DNA from 4 places in the Blautia sp. 1033sp1_1033st1_G9_1033SCRN_220408 genome. Region 4 is predicted to be linked to each of the others. Evidence: riboswitches for the same ligand, from Rfam matches in the RefSeq annotation. Region 4 holds a riboswitch; each other region holds the start of a gene.
The links. Region 4 has a riboswitch for cobalamin ahead of AB5916_RS00550 (cysteine-rich small domain-containing protein). Riboswitches for the same ligand answer to the same signal wherever they lie in the genome.

Region 1 (3,328 bases), on a different contig from region 4:
AGATATACTTTCCTGCTGCTCCCTATGATTCTTCTGGCAGCAGCCTGGACCTGGGATTATCTGAAAAAGGGCGGCAGAGCCAGCATTATAGGTGTGGTTCTGGTTTGTATCTTTATGTATAAAGCCTGCAGGATGGGCTATGAGGACAGTCTTTTTGCTGAATACAGACAGAACGCAGTGATCACGGCTGTAACCGGAACAGTAATGGCAGTTGTACTTTTGCTGGTGAACCGGTTGAAAGTAAAAGGGGAGCAGGTGCTTTTTAGCCTTTTGGCACTGGCTATGGCTGCGAATGTGATCTGTGAGGGAACTGTTGGCTATGAAGACAGAATGTCCCTGAAAAAAGAGGATACACCGGCAGAAACAGTGGTGCAGGTAACGGATGATTATCTTGAGAAGATCGTTGAGGATCCGTCCGAGCAGCAGGCAAGAGATTTTATTGACAAGCCCCAGGCATATTTCCGGGAGCTTTACAGTCAGGACATCCAGGACATTCTGGGATTTTTAAGGGAAACAGACAAAAGCTTTTACCGGGTGGAAAAGGACTTTTCGTCTGCGACGATTTCCATGGATTCCCTGGCTCAGGGGTACAGAGGGGTCAGCACCTATAATTCTGTAATGAACAGCAATGTAAAGGATTTTGTAAACACATGTATCCCAAGCTTTTATTATGCAGACCGGAACAGGTATACCTTTTGGGATAATGCTATGAACAACTGGTTTGCAGCCTTTACAGGGGTAAGATACCTGATCTCCAAGAATAGCAGCCTGGATAGCAGCAAATATACGCTGATCCGTCAGTTTGGCAGTATGTATCTGTATCAAAATGTACGGGAAAGCGATGTGGCAAGGTTTTATGATGAAACGGTATCAGAAAGCAGCCTGCGGGAAGCGGATAAAAAGATCCGGAAGAAGTTTTTAAGTAATGCCATTGTGCTGGAGGATGGAGAAGACAGGGAAAGTGCGGCAGGCCTTGGGAAATCCCAGGCAAAGAAGGGATCAAAGGTTGTGCTGGATGCCCCTCAGAAGGACACACTGGTAACAGGCAGTATCCAAGCGGCTTCAGATGGATATGTACTTTTTATGATTCCTTATGAGGATGGATGGAGTCTTAAGATCGATGGAGAAGACACAAAGCTGCAGAAAGGGGACTTAGGCTTCCTTGCATGTAAAGTAAAAGAAGGAAATCATGCCCTTACCCTTACTTATCATGCACCATTGCTGAAAGAAGGAATCCTGCTAAGTCTGGCATTCTGGATTATCTATCTTATGTTTACTGTATATACATTTTTTGTTCATAGAAAAGACACAATTATATGATAACTATTAGATATCCGAATTGAATATGTATAAAGTTGTAGCGTACAGGTAGCATCATTTCATGATGCGTAAAAGAGAATCCGGTGTGAATCCGGAACGATGCCGTCACTGTGTAAGGGAGCTGCTTCAGAGCCCACTGGGAGACCGGGAAGGGGAAGCAGTGTAGAACGAAGTCAGGAGAACTGCCTTTGCGTGGGATTGTGGATCTGCGGGACACAGAACCAGTATTCTCATAACATTATATGATCATATAGTTTACTGTCGGTATACTTCTGCGAAGAGGGAGAAGCATCTGACAAAAGGAACGAATATGTTGATGAGAAGCATTGCGGTCGCAGAAATGTGACCGCTGTTTTTATGCATAGTTCGTCCGGAAATACGAAAAAAAGAGGAAAAAATAATGAAGCGCAAAACAATTATGGCACTGCTCCTGTCTGTATCCATGGCAGCAAGCATGACATGTGCAGCAACAGCAGCATTTGCAGAGACAGAGGACGCAGCAGAGACAACAGACGACACAGAAGCAGCAGATGACGCAGAAGCAACAGACGACGCAGAAGCAGCAGACGATGCAGAGGAAACAGATGATGCATCTGCTGAGGACGCAGACCAGGAGGCAGCAGATAAAGTGGCAGCTCTTATTGATGCGATCTACGTACAGGAGAGAACAGACGATACAGATGCACAGTGCACAGAAGCAAAAGAAGCATGGGATGCACTGACAGATGCACAGAAGGAACTGGTAGAGGGAGAAGAGGCAAGCCCTGAGTATTTCGGAAGAGATACAGGAGACGCTTCCAAGGATGATCCGAGAAACCAGGATGAGATCGGTGAGAATGAGATTCTGGTTGTAAGCTTTGGTACTTCTTTTAATGATAGCCGTGCACAGGATATCAAGGGTATCGAGGATGCACTTCAGGAAGCATATCCGGACTGGTCTGTAAGAAGGGCATTTACAGCTCAGATCATCATCAACCATGTACAGGCAAGAGATGATGAGCATATCGATAATATGCAGCAGGCACTTGACCGTGCAGTTGCAAACGGAGTTAAGAATCTGGTTGTACAGCCTACACACCTGATGCATGGCGCAGAGTATGATGAGATGACAGCTGCTATTGAGGAATATAAAGACAAATTCGAGTCTGTAGCTATTGCAGAGCCAATGCTGGGTGAGGTTGGAGAAGATGCTACAGTGATCAATGAGGATAAAGAAGCTGTAGCAAAAGCTATCACAGATGAGGCTGTAAAGACTGCAGATTATGACAGCATGGAAGCTGCTGCTGAAGATGGTACAGCTTTCGTATTTATGGGTCATGGAACATCCCATACAGCAAATGTTACTTACGACCAGATGCAGACACAGATGGAGAACCTTGGATTTACAAACGCATTCATCGGTACTGTAGAGGGTGAGCCGGAAGACACAGCATGCGATGCTGTAATCGCTAAAGTAAAAGATGCTGGTTTCAAGAAAGTGATTCTTCGTCCGCTGATGGTTGTTGCAGGTGATCATGCAAACAATGATATGGCTGGAGATGACGACGATTCCTGGAAGAGCATGTTTGAGGCATCCGGAGAATTTGACAGCGTAGACTGCCAGATCGAAGGACTTGGAAGAATCGATGCAGTAGAACAGCTGTATGTAGAGCATACAAAAGCAGCTATCGACAGCTTAGCAAAATAAACGGACATGTGGCCATTTGACCACATCACCATAAAGGAGAAAAGAAAGTTATGAAGCGTTCATTAGCCATTTTAGTATCAGCATTAAGTATTTCTGCTATGACAGTTCCTATGACATTGCCGGTATGGGCAGAGGCAGCAGACACCAAAGAAGAAGCATCCGATACACAGGATCTGGAGGATGGAGTTTACATTGTTGACTTTAATACAGACAGCAGCATGTTCCACACAAATGAGGCATGCGAGGGCAAAGGCCAGCTTACTGTAGAAGACGGCAAAATGACCCTTCATATCTCTCTTGTATCCAAGAACATTGTGAATC
Region 2 (3,328 bases), on a different contig from region 4:
TCTTTTTATGGATATTCATGAACAAATCTCCTTACATTGTCACAGTTTGAAAAAAAGAATTGAATCTTTATTTGGAAAGTGTTACAATTCGTCACATGTGATTATTTGTAATCAAAAGCCAGCACCGAAGGTGTTTTGGAATGCATTTTCCTGATAGGTAATTGCAAGGTACTGAACGGTTAGGATTATTTTGATTATATCGAATGCAGGAAAATTTGCAAGATGTTAGATGAGAAGTTAAACCTAATGATAACTTACTCCTTAGAGAAGAGTAGTCTTCCTGGTGGAGAGAGCAGAAGGGTTTTGGAAGGGAGCTTAAGGTATGAAAACTGCCGTAATGACAGACAGTAACAGCGGTATCACTAAAGAAGAAGCAGACAGGCTGGGGATATTTTTACTTCCTATGCCGGTGATCATTGACGAACAAACATATTATGAAGGAATCAATCTGGAGCAACGCTTTTTTTATGAAAGTCTTATAGAAGGTCATGATGTATCTACATCCCAGCCTTCCCCTGGTGATGTGATGGATATGTGGAAGCAGATCCTGTCTAAGGGCTATGATGAGATCATCCATATTCCCATGTCCAGTGGTTTAAGCAGTTCCTGTGCTACTGCCATTGGACTTGCAGAGGATTTTCAGGGAAAGGTACAGGTAGCAGATAACCATCGTATTTCTGTTACTATGCGTATTGCTGTAATGGAAGCACTGCATATGGCAAACGAGGGCAGATCTGCCAGAGAGATCCGTGAGGATCTGGAAAAAAGAGCCTATGATTCCAGCATTTTTCTTGCAGTTGATGATCTGAAATATCTGAAAAAGGGAGGCAGGATCACGCCTGCAGCTGCTGCTCTTGGTACTGTGTTTCATATCAAGCCGGTACTTACGATTCAGGGAGAGAAGCTGGATGCCTTTGCCAAAACACGAGGCATGAAGAAGGCAAAAGCCATCATGCTGAAGGCACTGAAAGAGGATCTGGAAAAACGTTTTCCAGGGATCGATCCTAAATATGTAAGGATCGGGGCAGCAGGGTCAGGTCTGAGTCTGGAAGAGTCCAGAGAATGGCAGGCTATGCTCCAGGAGATGTTCCCTGAGGTACAGGTTTATTACGATCATTTGTCCTTCAGTGTAGGTAGCCACACCGGCCCGGGAGTATACGGTATGGGATTCAGCATTGTACAGGATCCATCCATTGTTTACAAAGTGTAAATGTAATTACTTACACTTTAATTGATCATAGATTTATGTATAAAATTTGGTTTTATGACTTGATTTTTGGTTAGAAGTTGCTATCATATGAGATGAATATATATGTTTTCAGTGCCTACGCAGATTAACTGTGAAGGGTAAAAGAGAATCAGGTGGAAATCCTGAGCGATCCGGTCACTGTAAGCAGGGAGCAATGCCAGTAAATCCATTGGACGACAGTCTGAGAAGGGGGCAAAGCGATGAACTGCAAGCCAGGAAACCTGCTGGAAATATCCGATGAAAAGCTTCCGATGAAAGCACTTTCACCCAAATAATCAGATCAAAAGGTGGCAGGGGGATTTTTATGCGCCCTGGTACAAGTATTTTTGTATTGCAATAAATCCCCTATTGCAGCTTAAATACCACAGAGAAAGATTAAGGATTGAAGGAAGTCTGTTTTCAAATGAAAGCAGGCTTTTTTGTGTGTAAGAGGAGATTACTTTGTAATGTTCCTATTTCACTAAAATTCCACGCAAAGCACAGAAACGTGTATATCCGATGTAAGCGGACTCCTGCCTCTACAAGCAGCGAGTACCTAATTTTATCAAAGGAGGAAGTAGCAATGAGGAAAAAGTCAAATGCTCTTTTAGCACTTTTGCTAACAGGAGCAATGACCGTAACATCTATATCTCCTGCATTTGCAGCAGAGGAATTTTCAGCAGATGCAGAGGCACAGAATGTTCTGGATATTCAGGATGTGGACGAGGAGGAATCTGACGCTGATGTTTCAGATGTGCAGGGTCAAGATGACCTGGGCGAAGTGGAGGATGTATTTACCAGCGGTGAAGAACCTTCTGATCCGGATACCGGGGATGCGTCTTTCGAGTTGACAGATGGTAATACAGAGGAATATGTACAGGATGACCTTCTGCTGGCTGCCAGTTCTGCAGAAAAATATCAGGACGGAACCTATACTCCAGAATCCTTTACTTTCCAAGGCGGTTCAGGAAAAGTTACGATTACCTGCCCGAAGGTGACCATTACAAGAGGAAAAGTAACTGCAACAGTGGTTTTTTCCAGCAGCAGCTATAATAAACTGGTTGTAGATGGAGATGAGTATCTGCCGGTTTCAGGTACAGAATATACAGGATCTGTTTTTCAGGTTCCTGCAGTTCTCAACCAGGATATGGAGATCACAGGAACTACTGTGGCAATGACAGCTGCTCATGATATTACTTATACCATTCATATTAAGCTGAATGTGCCTATGGTAACGCCAGCTCCGGACAGACTGGAGGATGGTACCTACCAGGCAGCTGTAAAGGCAGATAGCGGATTTCCGGCAGAAGCCTGCACCCTGCTTGTAAAGGATGGAGAGATTGATGCAGTTGTCACACTGAAAAACGGGGATTATGACAGACTGTATGTGGGGGATGCACTGGATGCAGTCAATGAAAAGGATGATAAGCTGATCGCTTACAGACCATCGGAGGATGGTACAAAGCATATTTTCTGGCCGTTGGCGGTAGATAAACTGGATACCCTGTTCCAGGTAGCTGCCCGAAAAACAGATAAAACCTGGACAGACCATTATGTGAAGATCCTTTCTTCTTCAGTAACCAAGGTAAGCGATGAAGTTCAGGCACCGGACCAGGCTGCTGAGGCTGCAAAATTCCTTTACAGGAATTATGTGGATGATGTGATTTCAACAACAGGCGGAGTTACAAAAGATGGAAGCACCTATCATGTTGCATATTACAATAGCTACAAGAGTGCTGTTTCTGGCATCAGCCTAAAAAGACCAAGTGCAAAAGAGTATAAGAGCGGATGGTTCTTCTCAGACTGGAGCATTTTTAAATCTACTGTTAAACAGCAGCCAGCAAAATCCCAGACGTATTCTCTGGATACATCAAAGAGAACCCAGGAGCAGCAGGTAACTGCCACGCTGAAGCTGTATGACCCTTCTGTGGAGGATGCAGCCATCAATGATAACAGTGCACAGCCTCTGGCTGAGTACACCTACAGGCTTGTGTTTGCAGCAAAACCCGATACCTGTCAGGTGACTTTCCGCGCAGTAAACAGTAAGACTGGTGAGGTGATTCCGGAAGCTCAGATCACAGTCACAAACAATACCACCAA
Region 3 (3,328 bases), on a different contig from region 4:
CCAAAGAAGGCAGTGTGTTTACAGTGGCTTTTGAACAGATCCTGCCGGAGGTGACAACCGGGGATCTGACCAGCCGGGTATTCCGGGATGTGCTGGGAAGCTATAATACTTATGGAGGCGGTACTGACAACCGGATCACCAATCTGACTCTTGCTGCAAAGGCAATTGATGGAATTGAACTGATGCCTGGTGAGACCTTTTCTTACAATGAAACCTTAGGAGAGCGTACAGCCGAAAGAGGGTATAAGGCTGCCGGTGTGTTTGTAAACGGACAGCATGCAGAAGGGATCGGCGGAGGCATCTGTCAGGTTTCCACCACCTTGTTTAATGCATGCCTATATGCAGATCTGGAAATTGTAAAGCGTACCAATCATTCCGGCAGGGTAGATTATGTGCCAGCTGGGCTGGATGCTGCTGTATCCTGGGGAGATCCTGACTTTCAGTTTTGCAATAATACTGAGTATCCTATCCGGATCTCTGCCACTTATGCAGATGGTTCCGTTAATGTGAAGATCTATGGTACAAAAACAAATTCCAATACAGTAAAGGTGACTACCCAGCAGCTGGATGCACAAAGCTACAAAACTTATCGTCATGTATATGACCAGGATGGAAATCTTCTGGAAACGGAGGAAATCTGCAGCAGCCATTACATCAGCTGATCTTGCGTGGCGGCCACAGAGCTGTAAACAGGCATCATAAGAATGTGTGATTTTGTTTGATTTTTCACAATTTTAAAGGAAATCGTATTGATTTCAAAAAATGCTTTTGCTATAATACAGGAAATGAATAAAGACCGTTTACAGTGTCAGCCAGGAGGCAACGATTCCGGCTGTTAAAGGGAATCAGGTGGAAGTCCTGAACGATCCGGTCACTGTGAGCAGGGAGGATACTGCAGGGGCCATTGAGAAGAAGCCTGGATCCGATAGGACTCATGGAAGCCGTCTCTTCTTGAGAAGGAGCAGATATCTGTTGATCTGTGAGCCAGGAAACCTGCTGTGAATGCTGAAGATGGAAGCTTCCGACGAAAGCGATTCATTGCTATTTCTTGTATTGTTTTATTGCACATATGTTTTTTGGCTATGCATATAATGATATGAGCAATTGTGATGCCTGTTTCCAAGCCGGAAGCAGGCTTCTTTTTTGTACAGCAGTACATGTCTTCATTCAAATTGATTGGAAATAACAGGAGGATAAAGATCATGAAAAAACGAAAAATCATTCTTGCAATGCTTCTTTGCGCTGCAATGACAACAGGGAGTGTGCTTCCTGCATTTGGGGAAGATCTTGCAGCAGTAGTGGATGTACAGGATGTAACAGAGGATGAGGCTTTTGATGAGTCTGAGGAGGCAGATTTTGTTGAGTTTACAGACCAGGAGGAAGTGACCTCTGATGTATTAGATGGTGCATTTACCGCTTATCCGGAGGAAGCCGCACCGGTAGCTGAAGATGCAGAGAATCCGGGAACCGTTGCAGCACAGGGATATTATACCTTTGATTTTTCTGATGCAGCTGCACCGGGAGTGACCTGTACTGGCGATATGTTCCGGGTAGTAGCAGCTACTTTATATAGTGACAAAGATGGAGTAATGACAGCTACCATTACTCTTTCCGGCACTGGCAGGGATAAGCTTTATTTTGGAACAGCAGAGGCGGCAGAGGCAGATACTGCTAATCAGATGATTTATTCATCTGTAGTAAAGGATAGTAATGGTAAAGAACAGTATGTATTCGGACCGTTTGCAGTTGCCAAACTGGATAAGGTTATTAATGTGGCTGCACATTCTGTCAAGGGAAATAAATGGAAAGATTACACGATCACCTTCAACTCATCCAAGCTTCTTGCAGCTGCTACAGATGCTGTAGATAACAGCACAGCACTTCCGGATGGTACTTATACACCGGAGAATTTCACAGCTACAGGCGGTACAGGTAAAGTGACCATTACCTGTCCACAGGTTATTGTTGAAAATGGCAAGGCATTTGCAGATGTTACATTCAGCAGCAAGAAATATGTTTATGTAAAGGCAAATAATCAGTTATTTAACGGTACAGTGAATACTTCCGGCGTTACATACAGGATCCCGGTTGACCTGAATGAAGATGTGAAGATCCTTGCACTGACTACAGGTATGAGCATGGCACATGAGATCGCCTATACTCTTCATGTAACATTGAATGAGACACCGGCACCTACTGCTACACCAACACCTACTGAGACGCCGGCTCCCACACCTGCAGCAGTTGCAGCAACTTCATTAAAGGTTTCTGTTTCCAAGCTTACCTTAAAGGCAGGAGCCTCCAGGACAGTCAGTGCCATTGCAGCACCTGCAAATACCACAGACAAGGTGGTATACACTTCCCAGAATCCTTCCGTTGCTACAGTAAACGATGCTGGTAAGATCACTGCAAAAGCAGCAGGTAAGACCAAGATCACTGTAAAAGCAGGATCTAAGGAAAAGACCATTGCTGTAACAGTAACCAAAAAAGCAGTAAAAGTAAAATCTCTTAAGATGAAAAAGGCAGCCCTTACCATGAATAAGGGAACTCAGACTTATGTTTCTTATAAAGTGAATCCAACAGGTGCAACCACAACCCTGAAATGGAAATCTTCTAATAAGAATGTGGCAGCAGTAGACCAGACAGGTAAGATCGTTGCAAAGAAAGCCGGCAAAGCTACGATTACAGTAACAGCAAACGGCAAGAAGGCAACCGTGAAGGTTTCTGTTGTGGATCCATGCACCAGTGTAAAGGTACAGAGCAAGCTTACCTTAAAAGCTGGCAAGTCTGCCAAATTAAAAGTAACAACCACTCCCAAAACAACCGGACAGAAAGCAGCATTTAAGTCAAGCAACAAGAAAGTGGCAACCGTAGATTCCAAGGGAAAAGTAAAAGCCCTGAAAAAAGGAACTGCTAAGATCACTGTTACTGTAGGCAAGCAGAAAGCAACCTGCACAGTAAAAGTAAAATAAATGTAAATGTTCCGTATTTTTACAGTTACAAATAAACAATAGTAGATACAGATAAAGAAAACTGTCCTGTGAAGCATTGTGTGGCACAATATTTTGCAGGGCAGATTCCTGTTTAACAGAGGAGATTCATATGAAACGTAATTCAACAAGATTTCTTGCACTTTTTTTAACCGCTGCCATGTCCGTCACTCCAGCTGTGGCAGCTTTTGGTGAGAATCAGGAGAACAGTGATCAGATCCCTGCCATTTCCCTGGCTCCCCAGCCATCAGAAATGCCGGAGATATCTGTTTCACCTACAGCTGTGCCAGAAAAAGAAGCACTAAATAATGCAGAAACCGATAAAAAGGAAGCTGTTA
Region 4 (3,328 bases):
TTTATCCTCCTTAAGCATATATAGCGTTTCCTGCTCCCTTTTTCGCAGTAACATTTTGTTTCTATTGTGATTCTACCTCATTCCACACAATAAGTCAAGGTATATCTGTTGTTTTATGTTGTTTTTAAAGGTTTTATTATGTTGTTTTTATTGTTTTTTCAGGAAATCACCTGTTTTTTTCATTGACAAAGCTTTTCACGCTGTGTCATACTGGTAGCAAAGGAGTTGTTTAATTATGTTTTTATCAGATATACACACTCATTCTATTGCCAGTGGCCATGGCACCTCCTGTACCATTACCCAAATGGCAAAAGCAGCTTCATGCAAAGGACTTTCTCTTTTAGGGATCACCGACCATGGTCCATCTACTATAGGCGCAGGTACTGTTTCTTATTTTCGCAGCCTGTCCGCAGCCCCCAGGAAGCGTTTTGGCATTCAGCTGCTTTTAGGTGCAGAGGTTAATATCCTGGATGAACAAGGCCGGATCGACCTTCCAGCAGATGTCCTTTCAGGCCTTGATTATGCGATTGCCAGTATGCATGTCCAGAACCTTCGTCCCGCAGACAGACAGAGCAATACACTTGCACTGTTAAATGTGATGCAGCATCCCTGTGTAAAGGTTCTCGGCCATATTGATAATACTCAATATGATCTTGATTATGAAGCCGTGATCCGGTCTGCCGCACATAGCCAGGTTCTTATGGAGATCAACGAGGCATCTCTTGCGCCTTATGGATACCGCGGCGATACCAGGCCTAATTGCCGCAGGATTTTAGAACTGTGTCTCCAATATCAGGTTCCTGTGCTCCTTTCCAGTGACAGTCATGGGATCTCTCACATCGGTGATTTTACTTATGGGGAAGCTTTTGCAAAAGACTGTAATTTTCCACCGGATCTGATCCTTAATAGCCAGATTCCCAGACTGCTTTCCTTCCTTATGAAAAGATAGGTTTTTATATAACAGGAGTATTAGATGGGTATTTCCATTACATTTTTTTACTTTATTGGAACATTACGGAGTAATTTCCTATAAAAAAAGCTGCTGTATGGATTCTCCTTTCAGAGATTTTCCGTACAACAGCTTTTCTTATTTATATCTTTATTACTCTTATCTTTGTTATTCTTGTCACTATTATTCTTGTTTTTATTACTCTTGCCTTTATTATTCCTTTTTATCATTAGCTTTCACGCTTCTGATCTCATCCATCAGTTTTGCAAGTTCCTGATACTTACCGGTTACGTAACCATAATTTCTGCGCTTATGAGGCAGTAAACACCCTGTACAATCTTTCAGGCCTTTTTCCGTATATTTAAAATTCCCTCCGCACTTATCTCCCAGGGCATATAATGGACAATAACAAAACAGGCAATTAAAATCCTGTGGGTCTGCACCTTTGTGGCACGGAAAAAACTCACATTCTTTATGACTGAAAAAGGAATATTCTTTGCCTTCCCAATATTCACCGGCCATTCCATCCGCCTCCTGTTTTTCTTGTAAAAAAGAGGGAGCGATGCTACTTCGGGGTAGAAAATGAACCGTTCATAAATACGCGGAGGGAACGGACATCCGAAGTAGTATCGCCTGCCATTTAATCGGTATAATTCTCATGAACAGGCGCATTCCATAAAAAATGTCTGCTACCATTAAAGAGCAGACAACACTAAGGGGCTGCGGATTCCCCGAAGTTGGTTGTTACACTTTACACGGAAGTTTAACCTCGCCATACTAAGCAGGTTTCCTGACTTCAGGATCATCGCTTCCTCTCCCCTTCTCATGCATCAGCACAATGGGATATTGAGATTGGCTTCCCTGTTACAGTGACCGGATCGCTCAGGACTTTCACCTGATTCCCTCTTCTGTCATCTTCTAGAAATGATCAGCACTTAATATGTTCAATATGGAATTATACTGGTATCATAATACCCTTTTACTATATATTTGTCAATGTTTATTTTTGCATACAAGTTTCCAAAGCGCCCCTCCGGAATTTACGCATTCAAGTCGAGCATCTGTTACTCACACCTGAAAGAGGTGGGAGTCTTCTCGACTGAGATAAAAATCCCTGAGTTCCGGAATGCATAAATAAATACATACCAGACTCAGGGGATATGTTCTGAATCTCTTACTATTTGCTATTATACAAGACGTCTTACAGAGGTAATGGTTCTGTAAGCTGCATTATTACTGATCTTAATGCCATCCTTCGCATTGGAAGCGTGTACGATCTGTCCATTGCCCATATAAATTGCCACGTGACCGCCATAACAGATCAGGTCGCCTGGCTGTGCATCTGCATAAGAAACTTCTGTTCCAGCATTCTGCTGCTCATAAGAAGTTCTTGGAAGGCTGACGCCAAAATTAGCATACACACTCTGTACGAAGCCGGAGCAGTCTGCACCACCAGTAAGACTGGTGCCACCCCATACATATGGATTACCTACAAACTGAGTAGCATAATCTACAACAGAAGATCCTGAACCAGAGCCAGAAGATGAAGAACTGGAACTGGAAGAAGAACTTGACTCAGAAGAACTCTGATATTCACTTGGATCTACTGTATTCTCAGAATCTATCACATTACCATACTCATCATACTGAGTCTCTCCAGATCCTGATGATTCAGAACTGCTTACTGCATTTCCTTCTTCATCATACTGGGTAGAATCATAATCACCATCATTAGATGCCTGTGCAGCAGCTGCTGCTTCTGCCTGGCGTCTTGCCTCTTCTTCTGCTGCGATACGCTCTGCCTCCAGCTGCTCGATCTCAGCCTGCTGTGCTGCAAGAAGATTTGCGTACTCAGTAGCCTGCTGCTGTGCATATGCGATCTCATTCTCACAGTCTGCGGAAGTAGCTCTCTTCTCATCCAGCTGTGCCTGAAGATTCTGTGACTCAGCTTCGTACTCCTGCTTCATGCCTTCTAATTCAGCCTTCTCACCAGTGTACTTTTCCTCCAGCTGCTTTACCTGCTCAATAGTATTAGAATACACTTCCAGGCTCTTTCTGTCCTGCTCATACATCTTCTGTGTATACTCTGCTCTTGTAAGAAGATCTGCAAGATTGTCTGCATTCATCATCATCTGGAACCAGGCATCACTTCCGCCTTTTTCGTATAGATACTGAATACGCTTTTTCATTGCATCGTACTGTTTTTCTTTTGCTTTCTGTGCTTTGCCAAGGTCCTGTTTTGTTTTCACGATCTCAGTCTCTTTATTGGAAATATCTGTCTCTAAAGTCTGTATATTGACCATCACATCTACAAGATTGGCATCCAGTGTTGCAATCTCGCCCTCCAGCTGCTGCTTCTGATCCCAGAGTGCACTCATG

Region 1: it holds a riboswitch for cobalamin, as region 4 does, so the genes downstream of both, AB5916_RS09845 (sirohydrochlorin cobaltochelatase) here and AB5916_RS00550 (cysteine-rich small domain-containing protein) in region 4, are expected to answer to the same signal.
Region 2: it holds a riboswitch for cobalamin, as region 4 does, so the genes downstream of both, AB5916_RS08560 (Ig-like domain-containing protein) here and AB5916_RS00550 (cysteine-rich small domain-containing protein) in region 4, are expected to answer to the same signal.
Region 3: it holds a riboswitch for cobalamin, as region 4 does, so the genes downstream of both, AB5916_RS02105 (Ig domain-containing protein) here and AB5916_RS00550 (cysteine-rich small domain-containing protein) in region 4, are expected to answer to the same signal.

What each region holds. Positions count from the first base shown of each region.
Region 1 covers NZ_JBFKZO010000011.1:54,515-57,842, reverse strand. The annotation lists gene AB5916_RS09850 (YfhO family protein) at 1-1,320, shown strand, start outside; cobalamin riboswitch at 1,350-1,525, shown strand; gene AB5916_RS09845 (sirohydrochlorin cobaltochelatase) at 1,721-3,007, shown strand; gene AB5916_RS09840 (hypothetical protein) at 3,058-3,328, shown strand, end outside.
Region 2 covers NZ_JBFKZO010000009.1:30,112-33,439, forward strand. The annotation lists gene AB5916_RS08550 (TetR/AcrR family transcriptional regulator) at 1-19, opposite strand, end outside; gene AB5916_RS08555 (DegV family protein) at 323-1,210, shown strand; cobalamin riboswitch at 1,303-1,493, shown strand; gene AB5916_RS08560 (Ig-like domain-containing protein) at 1,812-3,328, shown strand, end outside.
Region 3 covers NZ_JBFKZO010000002.1:62,556-65,883, reverse strand. The annotation lists gene AB5916_RS02110 (VanW family protein) at 1-662, shown strand, start outside; cobalamin riboswitch at 787-1,016, shown strand; gene AB5916_RS02105 (Ig domain-containing protein) at 1,203-2,972, shown strand; gene AB5916_RS02100 (hypothetical protein) at 3,103-3,328, shown strand, end outside.
Region 4 covers NZ_JBFKZO010000001.1:108,239-111,566, reverse strand. The annotation lists gene AB5916_RS00555 (phosphatase) at 236-949, shown strand; gene AB5916_RS00550 (cysteine-rich small domain-containing protein) at 1,163-1,471, opposite strand; cobalamin riboswitch at 1,712-1,903, opposite strand; gene AB5916_RS00545 (NlpC/P60 family protein) at 2,137-3,328, opposite strand, start outside.